3 regions of the Blastococcus jejuensis genome follow, and region 3 is predicted to be linked to each of the others. Evidence: riboswitches for the same ligand, from Rfam matches in the RefSeq annotation. Region 3 holds a riboswitch; each other region holds the start of a gene.
The links. Region 3 has a riboswitch for thiamine pyrophosphate ahead of ABD644_RS18485 (ECF transporter S component). Riboswitches for the same ligand answer to the same signal wherever they lie in the genome.
Positions count from the first base shown of each region.

Region 1: linked by a shared signal. The riboswitch ahead of thiC (phosphomethylpyrimidine synthase ThiC) and the one ahead of ABD644_RS18485 (ECF transporter S component) in region 3 are both predicted to bind thiamine pyrophosphate.
Region 2: linked by a shared signal. The riboswitch ahead of thiM (hydroxyethylthiazole kinase) and the one ahead of ABD644_RS18485 (ECF transporter S component) in region 3 are both predicted to bind thiamine pyrophosphate.

Region 1 is NZ_BAAAVV010000003.1:233,941-237,192, forward strand. Features, by position in the region: gene bluB (5,6-dimethylbenzimidazole synthase) at 1-429, opposite strand, end outside; gene thiC (phosphomethylpyrimidine synthase ThiC) at 426-2,171, opposite strand; TPP riboswitch at 2,165-2,277, opposite strand; gene ABD644_RS08225 (S1 family peptidase) at 2,366-3,145, opposite strand.
Region 2 is NZ_BAAAVV010000003.1:228,498-231,749, reverse strand. Features, by position in the region: gene thiE (thiamine phosphate synthase) at 1-627, opposite strand, end outside; gene thiM (hydroxyethylthiazole kinase) at 624-1,436, opposite strand; TPP riboswitch at 1,430-1,523, opposite strand; TPP riboswitch at 1,582-1,690, shown strand; gene ABD644_RS08195 (alcohol dehydrogenase catalytic domain-containing protein) at 1,681-2,694, shown strand; gene ABD644_RS08190 (CbtA family protein) at 2,684-3,252, opposite strand, start outside.
Region 3 is NZ_BAAAVV010000011.1:52,630-55,881, forward strand. Features, by position in the region: gene ABD644_RS18470 (class I SAM-dependent methyltransferase) at 1-443, shown strand, start outside; gene ABD644_RS18475 (SDR family NAD(P)-dependent oxidoreductase) at 446-1,210, shown strand; gene ABD644_RS18480 (GNAT family N-acetyltransferase) at 1,122-1,748, opposite strand; TPP riboswitch at 1,833-1,935, shown strand; gene ABD644_RS18485 (ECF transporter S component) at 1,932-2,567, shown strand; gene ABD644_RS18490 (ABC transporter ATP-binding protein) at 2,575-3,252, shown strand, end outside.

The sequences.
Region 1 (3,252 bases), on a different contig from region 3:
GGTGCGCCGATCACAGCAGACGACGATCCCCAGCGGGGCCTCGCGGACGCCCTCGAGCTGCAGGTCGAGCAGGCGGCGGCCCGCGTCCGCGTCGAGTCCGGCCGCTTGGCGCAGCCGCTCGCGGTCGGTGAGGACCGCTGCCCGGTCCCGGACCTCCGGGTCGCGGACGATCAGGAACCGCCACGGCTGGCTGTGCCCGACCGACGGGGCGGCATGGGCCGCCCCGAGTACCCGGTCCAGCACCTCACCGGGCACCGGGTCGGGCCGGAACCGGCGGACGTCGCGCCGGGCCCCGATGGCCTCGTACAGCCCCGCCCGGAGACCCGGTGTCAGCGCCCAGCCGGTGGGGTCGGCAGCTCGCTCAGAGGCGGCCGACCCGTCACCGACGAGCGGCACCGGCCGGGGCCACACCCGCTCGCCCGGGGTCACGGTGCTACGTCGCCAGCGGCAGCTGGATGCGGCCGCCGTGCGCGGTGAACTCGGCCGCCTTCCTTCAGCCCCGCCTCGATCGCCTCCTCCGACGTCAGCCCCCGCTCCTCCGCGTAGCGGCGCACGTCCTGCGAGATGCGCATCGAGCAGAAGTGCGGGCCGCACATGGAGCAGAAGTGCGCCGTCTTGGCCGGCGCCGCGGGCAGCGTCTCGTCGTGCATCGACCGGGCGGTGTCGGGATCCAGGGCCAGGGTGAACTGGTCCTCCCAGCGGAACTCGAACCGGGCGTCGGACAGCGCGTCGTCCCACGCCTGAGCGCCGGGGTGGCCCTTGGCGACGTCGGCGGCGTGGGCGGCGATCTTGTAGGCGATCATCCCGTCCTTGACGTCGTCCCGGTCGGGCAGTCCCAGGTGCTCCTTGGGCGTCACATAGCAGAGCATCGCCGTCCCGTGCCAGGCGATCATCGCCGCGCCGATCGCCGAGGTGATGTGGTCGTAGCCGGGCGCGACGTCCGTGGTGAGCGGGCCCAGCGTGTAGAAGGGCGCCTCGTGGCACAGGTCGAGCTGCAGGTCCACGTTCTCCTTGATCTTGTTCATCGGCACGTGGCCCGGGCCCTCGATCATCACCTGGACGTCGTGGTCCCAGGCCACCGTGGTCAGCTCACCCAGGGTGCGCAGCTCGGCCAGCTGCGCCTCGTCGTTGGCGTCGTACACCGAACCCGGCCGCAGCCCGTCGCCGAGGGAGAAGGTGACGTCGTAGGCACGCAGGATCTCGCAGAGCTCGGCGAAGTGGGTGTAGAGGAAGTTCTCCTGGTGATGGGCCAGGCACCAGGCCGCCATGATCGACCCCCCGCGGCTGACGATGCCGGTCTTGCGCCGGGCGGTGAGGGGCACGTACCGCAGCAGGACGCCGGCGTGCACGGTCATGTAGTCGACGCCCTGCTCGCACTGCTCGACCACGGTGTCGCGGTAGACCTCCCACGTCAGCTCCTCGGCCTTTCCGCCGACCTTCTCCAGGGCCTGGTAGATCGGCACTGTGCCGATCGGCACCGGGGAGTTGCGCAGGATCCACTCGCGGGTGCTGTGGATGTTGCGGCCGGTGGAGAGGTCCATGACCGTGTCCGCGCCCCACCGGGTCGCCCAGGTCATCTTGTCCACCTCCTCCTCGATGGAGGAAGCGACGGCCGAGTTGCCGATGTTGGCGTTCACCTTCACCAGGAACTCCCGGCCGATGATCATCGGCTCGGACTCCGGGTGGTTCACGTTCGCCGGGATCACCGCTCTGCCTCGGGCGACCTCGGCACGCACGGTGTCGACCGACACTCCCTCCCGGACGGCGATGAACTCCATCTCCGGGGTGATCAGACCCCGCCGGGCGTAGCCGAGCTGCGTCACGGCCGCGTCGCCGACAGCCCGCCGGGGGCGGCGGCCATCGCCCCCGAAGACCGCGTCGAGGTTGCGCAGGTCACCGGGACGGCGCCCGTCGTCCTCGGCTCGGACCGGTCGTCCCTCATAGATCTGGGTGTCCGCGCGCTCGGCGATCCACGCCGCGCGCACGGCCGGCAACCCGGTGCGGACGTCGGTCTCTGCGGCCGGGTCGGTGTACGGACCCGACGTGTCGTACAAGACGACGGAGTCGCCGGTGCTGAGCACGACCTCGCGCATCGGTACCCGCATGTCCGGACGCGGGCCCGCCAGGTACGTCTTGCGGCTGCCTGTGAAGGTGGTGGACGGAGCTGTCACGGGGATCCCCTCCCTACGCCGGTACGAACCGGATCAGGTTGTGGCGGTCAGCGGCCGTCTCAGCCGTCTTCTCAGCCCGGTACGCCGGGCTCCCGCGGTGGCGGGACCACTGTAGGGCAGCCAGGCACCCGGGATCGGACCGGCTGTGCCGGCCTCGACGCGACGCGGCAGCTCGCGGAACGCGCGCCCCGTGGTCAGGGCAGGTCGGTCACCACGGAGCTCACCCAGCCGGCGACGACATCGACCCGGGCGGTCGTCTCCTGCAGCCGGTGGGGGCAGTTCGGGCCGCCGCTCTCCACCGAGACCAGGATCGGGCTCGAGCCGCTGGGAGTCGCGAAGTAGGGCGCGCCCGAGTCGTACGGGCACGCACTCGTGGTGGGCGCGGGCCAGTAACCCTTCACCAGGACGTCGACCGTCTTGACGGCGCTGACCTTGACCTCGCCCCAGTAGAGCTGGTCGCTGGGCGCGCCCGCGCTGCTGGTCGCGCCCCAGCCGGCGAAGGTCAGAATCTGCCCCTTCCTCGGCGCCTGGGTGTTCAGGTCGAGCGGGGCGATGCCGTCGACCGGGGCGTCGAGCCGGGCCACGGCGATGTCGTTGACGCCGGACTGCTCGACCCACTCGACGGTCCGGGTCACGCCGGCGGCGGGGTCCGTGGTGTTGGCGGTCCCGAGGCGAGCGGTCGCTGCGTAACGGGGTGCCCCACTGACACGATTCCGGTTCCCGTCGTGGAAGCAGTGACCGGCGGTCATGATCCAGGTCGGGGAGATGAGCACACCCGAGCACGCGCTGTCGTACGTCGTCCCGTCCGATCGCGTGATGTCATCCAGCCGCAGCTGCACCGCGAACGGGAACTGCCCCTCCTGTGCCGCGACGCCGTTCGCGATGGCGGCGGCCGGTGCCACACCCAGCGCGCCCACGGCGAGGACGGCGACCGCCGTGGACACGGCTCGGGCGAGCAGACGACGCAGCCGCATGAGATTCCCCCGTGGTGGATCGGCACGAACCAGCGGAGGGTACCGCGCACCCCGCCACCGACCACGAGCACGCTCGGAACCGCCTCGGGGGCTTGGCTAGGCTCCCA
Region 2 (3,252 bases), on a different contig from region 3:
CTTCCGGGCCGCGGACGCCGGGTCGGCCGCCGCGCAGAGGGCCGACACCACGCAGATGCCGTCGACCCCGGTGGCCGCGACCTCTGCGGCCCGGTCGGCGCCGATGCCACCGATGGCCACGGCGGTCAGCCCCCCGGCGCGGGCGGCGGCCGCCAGCTCGCGGGTCCCGTCCAGGCCCAGAGCCGGTCCGGCATCGGGCTTGGTCGGCGTTCCCCACACCGGGCTCACGCCGACCAGGTCCAGCGTCCCGGTCGGCAGTGCCAGGGCGGCAGCGATTTCGGCGGGCGACGACACCGACAGGCCGAGCAGCCGTCGGGGGCCGATCAGGGCCCGCACCTCGGTGGCCGGCAGGTCCTCCTGGCCAACATGCACGCCGTCGGCGGCGGCCAGCAGCGCGACGTCGACCGCGTCGTTCACCACGACGGCCACCCCCGGGACCTCCGCGACCGCCTCCTGCACCGCCCTGGTGAGGGCGAGCAGGTCGCGACGGGAGGCGCCCTTGTCGCGCACCTGCACCGCGGTCACCCCACCGGCCACCGCCGCCCGGACGACGTCGGCCACCGGCCGCGGCGCGCACAGCTGCGTGTCGGTGACCAGGTAGAGCGTCGGGTCAAACGGCGGTCTCATCGGGCGACGCGCACGTCTGCCTTCGCCAGCGCGTCGGCGTCGACCGCGTCGAGTGCGTCGAGCCACGCGGCGGCGAACGTGCCCGGTCCGGCGGCCGTCGCCGCGGCTCGTTCCGCGGCGAGTGCCACGTGGGCGTGGGCGGCGACCGCTCCGGTCAGCGGGTCGTCGGTGGCGGCGACGTAGGCGGCGACGAGGGCGCCGAGCGCGCACCCGGCACCCGTCGTCCTCGTCAGGAGCACCGAACCGCCACCCACCCGGACGGTTCGCGTTCCGTCGGTGAGCAGGTCGACCTCCCCGCTGACGGCCACCACGCCACCGGTCCGCCGGGCCAGCTCGGCGGCGGCGGTGGCGGCGTCATCGGTTCCCGCGGTGCTGTCCACGCCCCGCCCGCCCGCGCCTGCGCCGGCGAGCGCCATCACCTCCGAGGCGTTCCCGCGCACCACAGTGGGACGCAGTGCCAGCAGCTCGTCGGCCAGCGTGGTGCGGTAGGCGAGGGCGCCGACGGCGACGGGGTCGAGGACCCATGGCGTCCCCGCCGTCCCGGCGGAGCGCGCGGCGATCCGCATCGCCTCCGCGGTCCGCTCGTGGACGGTCCCCACGTTCACCAGCACCGCGGAGGCGACGGCGGCGAAGTCGCCGGCCTCCTGCGGGGCGTCCACCATCGCGGGTGCGGCGCCGACGGCCAGGAGCGCGTTGGCGGTGAGGGCCTGGACGACGGTGTTGGTCAGGCAGTGCACCAGGGGGGCGGTCGCGCGCAGCGCCTCGTGGACGGCGCGCAGGTCGATCAGTTCCGTGCTGGATCCGGACATGCCGGTGACATCCCTTCGCCAGTGTCAACTGGAGCAGGTTCGACGGGTGTGTTCTCAGTCCCGGGCGGGACACCCCGTGCCACGTACGCCGCGAACGTAACAGCCGCCCGGGCGCGTGCAGCCTCGGACCCTGGCGGTAGCCTGCCCGGCGTATCGCGGGAGCCCATCCGAGTGGGCTGAGAGGGCGGCTAGGGCCGCCGACCGTTCGAACCTGTCCGGGTCATGCCGGCGTAGGGAGGCAGTTGTGCGTGCTGTGCGGTTTCATGAGGTCGGTCGGCCGCTGGGGACGGAGGACGTCGAGCCGCCCCGGCCAGGCCCGTGGGACGTGCTGATCGACGTGGCGGCGGCTGGGGTCTGCGGCACCGAGCTGCATTTCGTTGACGGGTTGCTCACCCCGGGCCGGAGGCCGATCACCCTCGGCCACGAGGTCGCGGGGATCGTCGCCGAGGTCGGCGAGGCCGTCGAGCACGTCCAGCCCGGTGACCGGGTCGCGGTGCACTACCTGCATGCCTGCGGCCGCTGCCGGTGGTGCCGCACGGGGGACGACCATCTCTGCGACGCCCCGCTGGGCTTCCTGGCCTTCGGCACCGACGGCGGGTTCGCCGAGCAGCTCGTCGTCCCGGCGTCGGCGACCGTGCCCGTTCCCCAGGGACTCGACCTGGCAGAGGCGGCCGCTCTCTGCTGCAGCGGCACCACGGCGCTCCACGCGGTCGACGTTGCCGGGATCACCGCGGGCGCCACGGCGGTGGTCTACGGCAGCGGTGGAGTGGGCCTTGCGCTCGTGCAGGTGCTCAGGGAAGCCGGAGCGCGACCCATCGCCGTCGCCCGCAACCCGGAACGGCTGGCACTCGCGCGGGAGCTGGGCGCCGAGACGACGGTGAACGCGGCCAGGGAGGACGTGGTCGCCGCGATCCGCGCGGCGACCGGCGGGGCTGGGGCCGACGTGGTCTTCGAGCTGGTCGGCACTCGGGTCACGGGTGCGGCCGCGCTGGCGTCCCTCGCCAAGCGTGGCACCCTGGTCTATGTCGGCTACAGCTTCGATCGGGTGGAATTCGACCCGCTGTCGCTCGTCGTGCCGGAACAGCGCATCGTCACGTCGGTCGGCAACCGCCGCTCCGAACTGGTGGAGGCTCTCGACCTCGCCGCTCGAGGTCGGCTCATCACGCGGGTGACGCGCTACCCGCTGGGCGACGTCGGGCGGGTGCTCGACGATCTGCGCGCCGGCCGGGTGCTCGGCCGCGCCGTGCTCATCCCGTGATCGGTGGGCGGGCCAGCCGGTCGACCAGCCAGCCGCCGGCCAGGCCCAGGGTCGTCCACAGCACCGCGAGCTGCCCCAGCGAGGCGACCCGGAAGTCCCACACCATCGCCGCGGGCACGTCCGCGGCGATCGGGTCCGGATTGGCGGGGATCAGGACGAGAATGGTCCCCAGGAGCAGGGTGAGCGTCCCGACGGCGGCGGTCGCGGTCGCCGCGGGACTGACCGCCCGGCTCTGCAGGAAGCTGACCAGTGCCGCGACCAGCATCGCGGAGACGATGCCGCTCAGGAGGACGGTCCCGTAGATCGCCGTCCGGGTGCCGACGGTCGCGGGGTCACCGAGGGCAGGCGGATTGGCCGGGATCTTCAACGCCGGCAACAGGGCGAAGATGCCGAAACCGATCCCGGCGAGCAGGCACACCCGGGCCAGGTCCGTCCGGCCGGGCAGCCGGTGGCGGACCAGCGCATAGACGCCCGTGAAGACCACCGCCAGCACCACGCCGGCCAGCAGGGTCCCGAGGAAACCGCCGACCAGCTGCTCCGCGCGACCGAACAGCTCCT
Region 3 (3,252 bases):
TCGAGGCGGTCGGCGAGCGCTTCTGGCCGACCTACTTCGGCGCGCTGGACGGCCTGCTCGCCCCGGGCGGCCGGGTGGGCCTGCAAGCGATCACCATGGCCCACGACCGGTTGATGGCCACCCGTCGCAGCTACACCTGGATCCACAAGTACGTGTTCCCCGGCGGGATCATCCCGTCGCTGCGGGCGATCACCGACACCCTCACGGCGCACACCCGGCTGTCCGTCGTCGAACGCCGCGACCTCGGCCCGCACTACGCGCACACCCTGGCGCTGTGGCGGGAGCAGTTCCTGGCCAACTGGGACCGGCTCGAGGGCTCGTTCGACGGCACGTTCCGCCGGATGTGGGAGTTCTACCTCGCCTACTGCGAGGCCGGTTTCCGGGTGGGCTACCTCGGCGTGAGCCAGCTGGGCCTGGCCCGCCACCCGTTCGCGGGCGCCTGAGGGTGCGGATCGCCGGAGCCCGCGTCTGGGTCACCGGGGCGTCGAGCGGCATCGGGGCCGCGCTGGCCCGCGAGCTGGCCGACCGGGGGGCAGCGGTGGCGATCAGCGCCCGGAGCACGGAGAAGCTACGGGCCGTCGCCGGCGGGCGCATGCACGTGGAACCCGTCGACGTCACCGACCGCGCGGCCACGGTCGCGGCCGCCGCGAACGTCCGGGCGGCGCTCGGCGGCCTCGACCTCGCGGTGCTCAACGCCGGCACCTGGTCGAGGTTCCACGTGGATCATTGGGACAGCCAGGCCTTCGCCGACCACCTGCAGACCAACCTGATGGGCACGGTGCACGCGCTCGAGGGCGTCGTCCCCACGATGCTCGAGCAGGGCCGCGGCCAGATCGTCGGGACGGCGTCGGTCGCCGGCTACCGCGGCCTGCCGGGGGCGGAGGCCTACGGGTCGACCAAGGCGGCGCTGCTGCACCTGTTCGAGGCGCTGCGCGGCTCCCTCGGCCCGCGCGGGATCGTCGTCCAGACGGTGTCCCCCGGCTTCGTCCGCACGCCGATGACCGACCGCAACACCTTCCCGATGCCGTTCCTGATCTCACCGGAGGCCGCGGCGCGCGCCATCGCCGACGGGATCGCGAAGGACAAGGCCGAGATCGTCTTCCCGCTGCCCATGATGCTGGTCATGAAGGTCGCCCGGCTGGTCCCGGTCCGGGCCTGGACGGCGGCGACGGCGGCGATGACCCGGCGGGGCCTGCGCCGCGGGAGCTGACCGGCGGCACGGGATCGTCGGACAGGCGGGCCCAGAGCAGCTCGTCGTGCTTGAGCCCGTCCCCGTACCGGTAGGAGCGGCGCAGCCGGCCCTCGAACGTGAAGCCGGCCTTCTCGGCCACCCGCCCGGATGCCGCGTTCTCGACGGCGTGGCACAGCTCGATCCGGTCCACGGCCAGCGCGCCGAACGCCCATCGGCAGGCCGTGTCGACGGCCACCGTGGCCACGCCCCGCCCGCGAGCGGCCGGCGCGGTCCAGTAGCCGATCTCCGCGTCGCCCTGCACCGCGTCGATCGAGTGCAGCGAGACCGATGCGAGCAGCCCGTCGTCCGAGCCGACGACGGCCCACGACGCGTGCGTGCCCGACTCCCAGTCGGCCCGGCGGGCCACCAGCGCGGCTGCCTCGTCGCGCGAGCCCACCCCGCCGCCGTTCCACAGCCGGATCGAGGGGTCCTGCAGCGCCGCCCAGACCGCGTCGGCGTCGCCCGCGCGCCACGGCCGGAGCCGGAGCCACCCGCAGTCCAGCACGATCGGTTCCATCCCCCGATCGTGCCCCGAGCGGCACCGGCCGAGGGGCGGGGGCCCGCACCGTCACCGGAGGTCTAGGCTTCTGCGCACAACAGAAGAAACCGACAGGGGAGCGCTTCGGCGCTGAGAGTGCGGGACACCGCAGACCCTCGAACCTGATCCGGGTCATGCCGGCGCAGGGAGTCTGGAGGAGCTATGGCCGAACAGGCCGTCCGTCCGTCGTCCACCGATGCCACCGAGCCGGGTCGTGCCGGCGTGCGCTGGCGCACCGTCGACATCGTCGTCGCCGCCGTCCTCGGCGTCGCCTTCGGCGTCGTGTTCTGGGCCTGGAACCTCGTCTTCGGCGTGCTCTCGGCGCCGCTGGACTTCTTCCCGCCGCTCTCGGCGATCCTCAACGGCGTCTACCTGATGCCGGGCGTGGTCGCGGGCCTGCTGATCCGGAAGCCCGGGGCGGCGGTGTTCGCCTCCACGCTGGCCGCGGCGGTCAGCCTGCTGCTCGGCTCGCCCTACGGCGGGATCATCGTCGTCTACGGCCTGGTGCAGGGCCTCGGCGGCGAGCTCGGTTTCCTGCTCACCCGGTACCGCAGCTTCGGCTGGGCGACCGCGGTGCTGGCGGGGGTGACCGCCGGCCTGTCGACGTCGATCCTCGACCTGAGCCTCTACTACCCGGTCTCGGCCGAGTACCCGTTCTGGGTGTTCACGCTGCCCTACACGCTCTTCACGACGCTCTCCAGCGTGCTGCTCGCCGGCGTCGTCGGGCTCCTGCTGGTCCGTGCCCTGGCCCGCACCGGGGCGCTGAGCTCGTTCGCCTCGGGCCGCGCCCGCGTCTGACCGGCCGGTGACCACCACCGGTGGTGTCGCCCGCACGACGACCGGCCCGGTCCGCGTCGTCGCGCGGGGGCTCGGCGTGCGCCACCCGTCGCGGCTCGCCTGGGCCCTGACGGGGGTCGACCTCGTCGTCGAGCCGGGCGAGCGGGTGCTGCTCACCGGCGCCTCGGGGGCGGGGAAGTCGACGCTGCTGTCCGCGCTGGCCGGGATCCTCGACGCCGAGGGCACCGAGGTCGCCGGCGAGCTGACCATCGACGGCGCCCCGCCCCGGGCGGCCCGCGGCCGGCTCGGTCTGCTGGCCCAGGACCCGGACAGCCAGCTGGTCATGACCCGCGCCGGCGACGACGTCGCGTTCGGGCTGGAGAACGCCGGCCTGCCGCGCGAGCGGATCTGGCCGCGGGTCGACGCGGCGCTGGAGGCCGTCGGCTTCCCGTACGGCCGGGACCGGCCCACGCAGGCGCTCTCGGGCGGTGAGAAGCAGCGCCTCGTACTCGCCGGCGCCCTCGCCCGCGATCCGGGCCTGCTCCTGCTCGACGAGCCGACGGCGCAGCTGGACCCACCCGGGGCGGCGCTGGTGCGTGGCGCCGTCGCGCGCGCGACCGCCCACCGGCGGGCCACCGTGATCGTCGTCGACCACGACGCGGGCCCGTGGCTGCCACTGGTCGACCGCGTCGTCGAGCTGACCGAC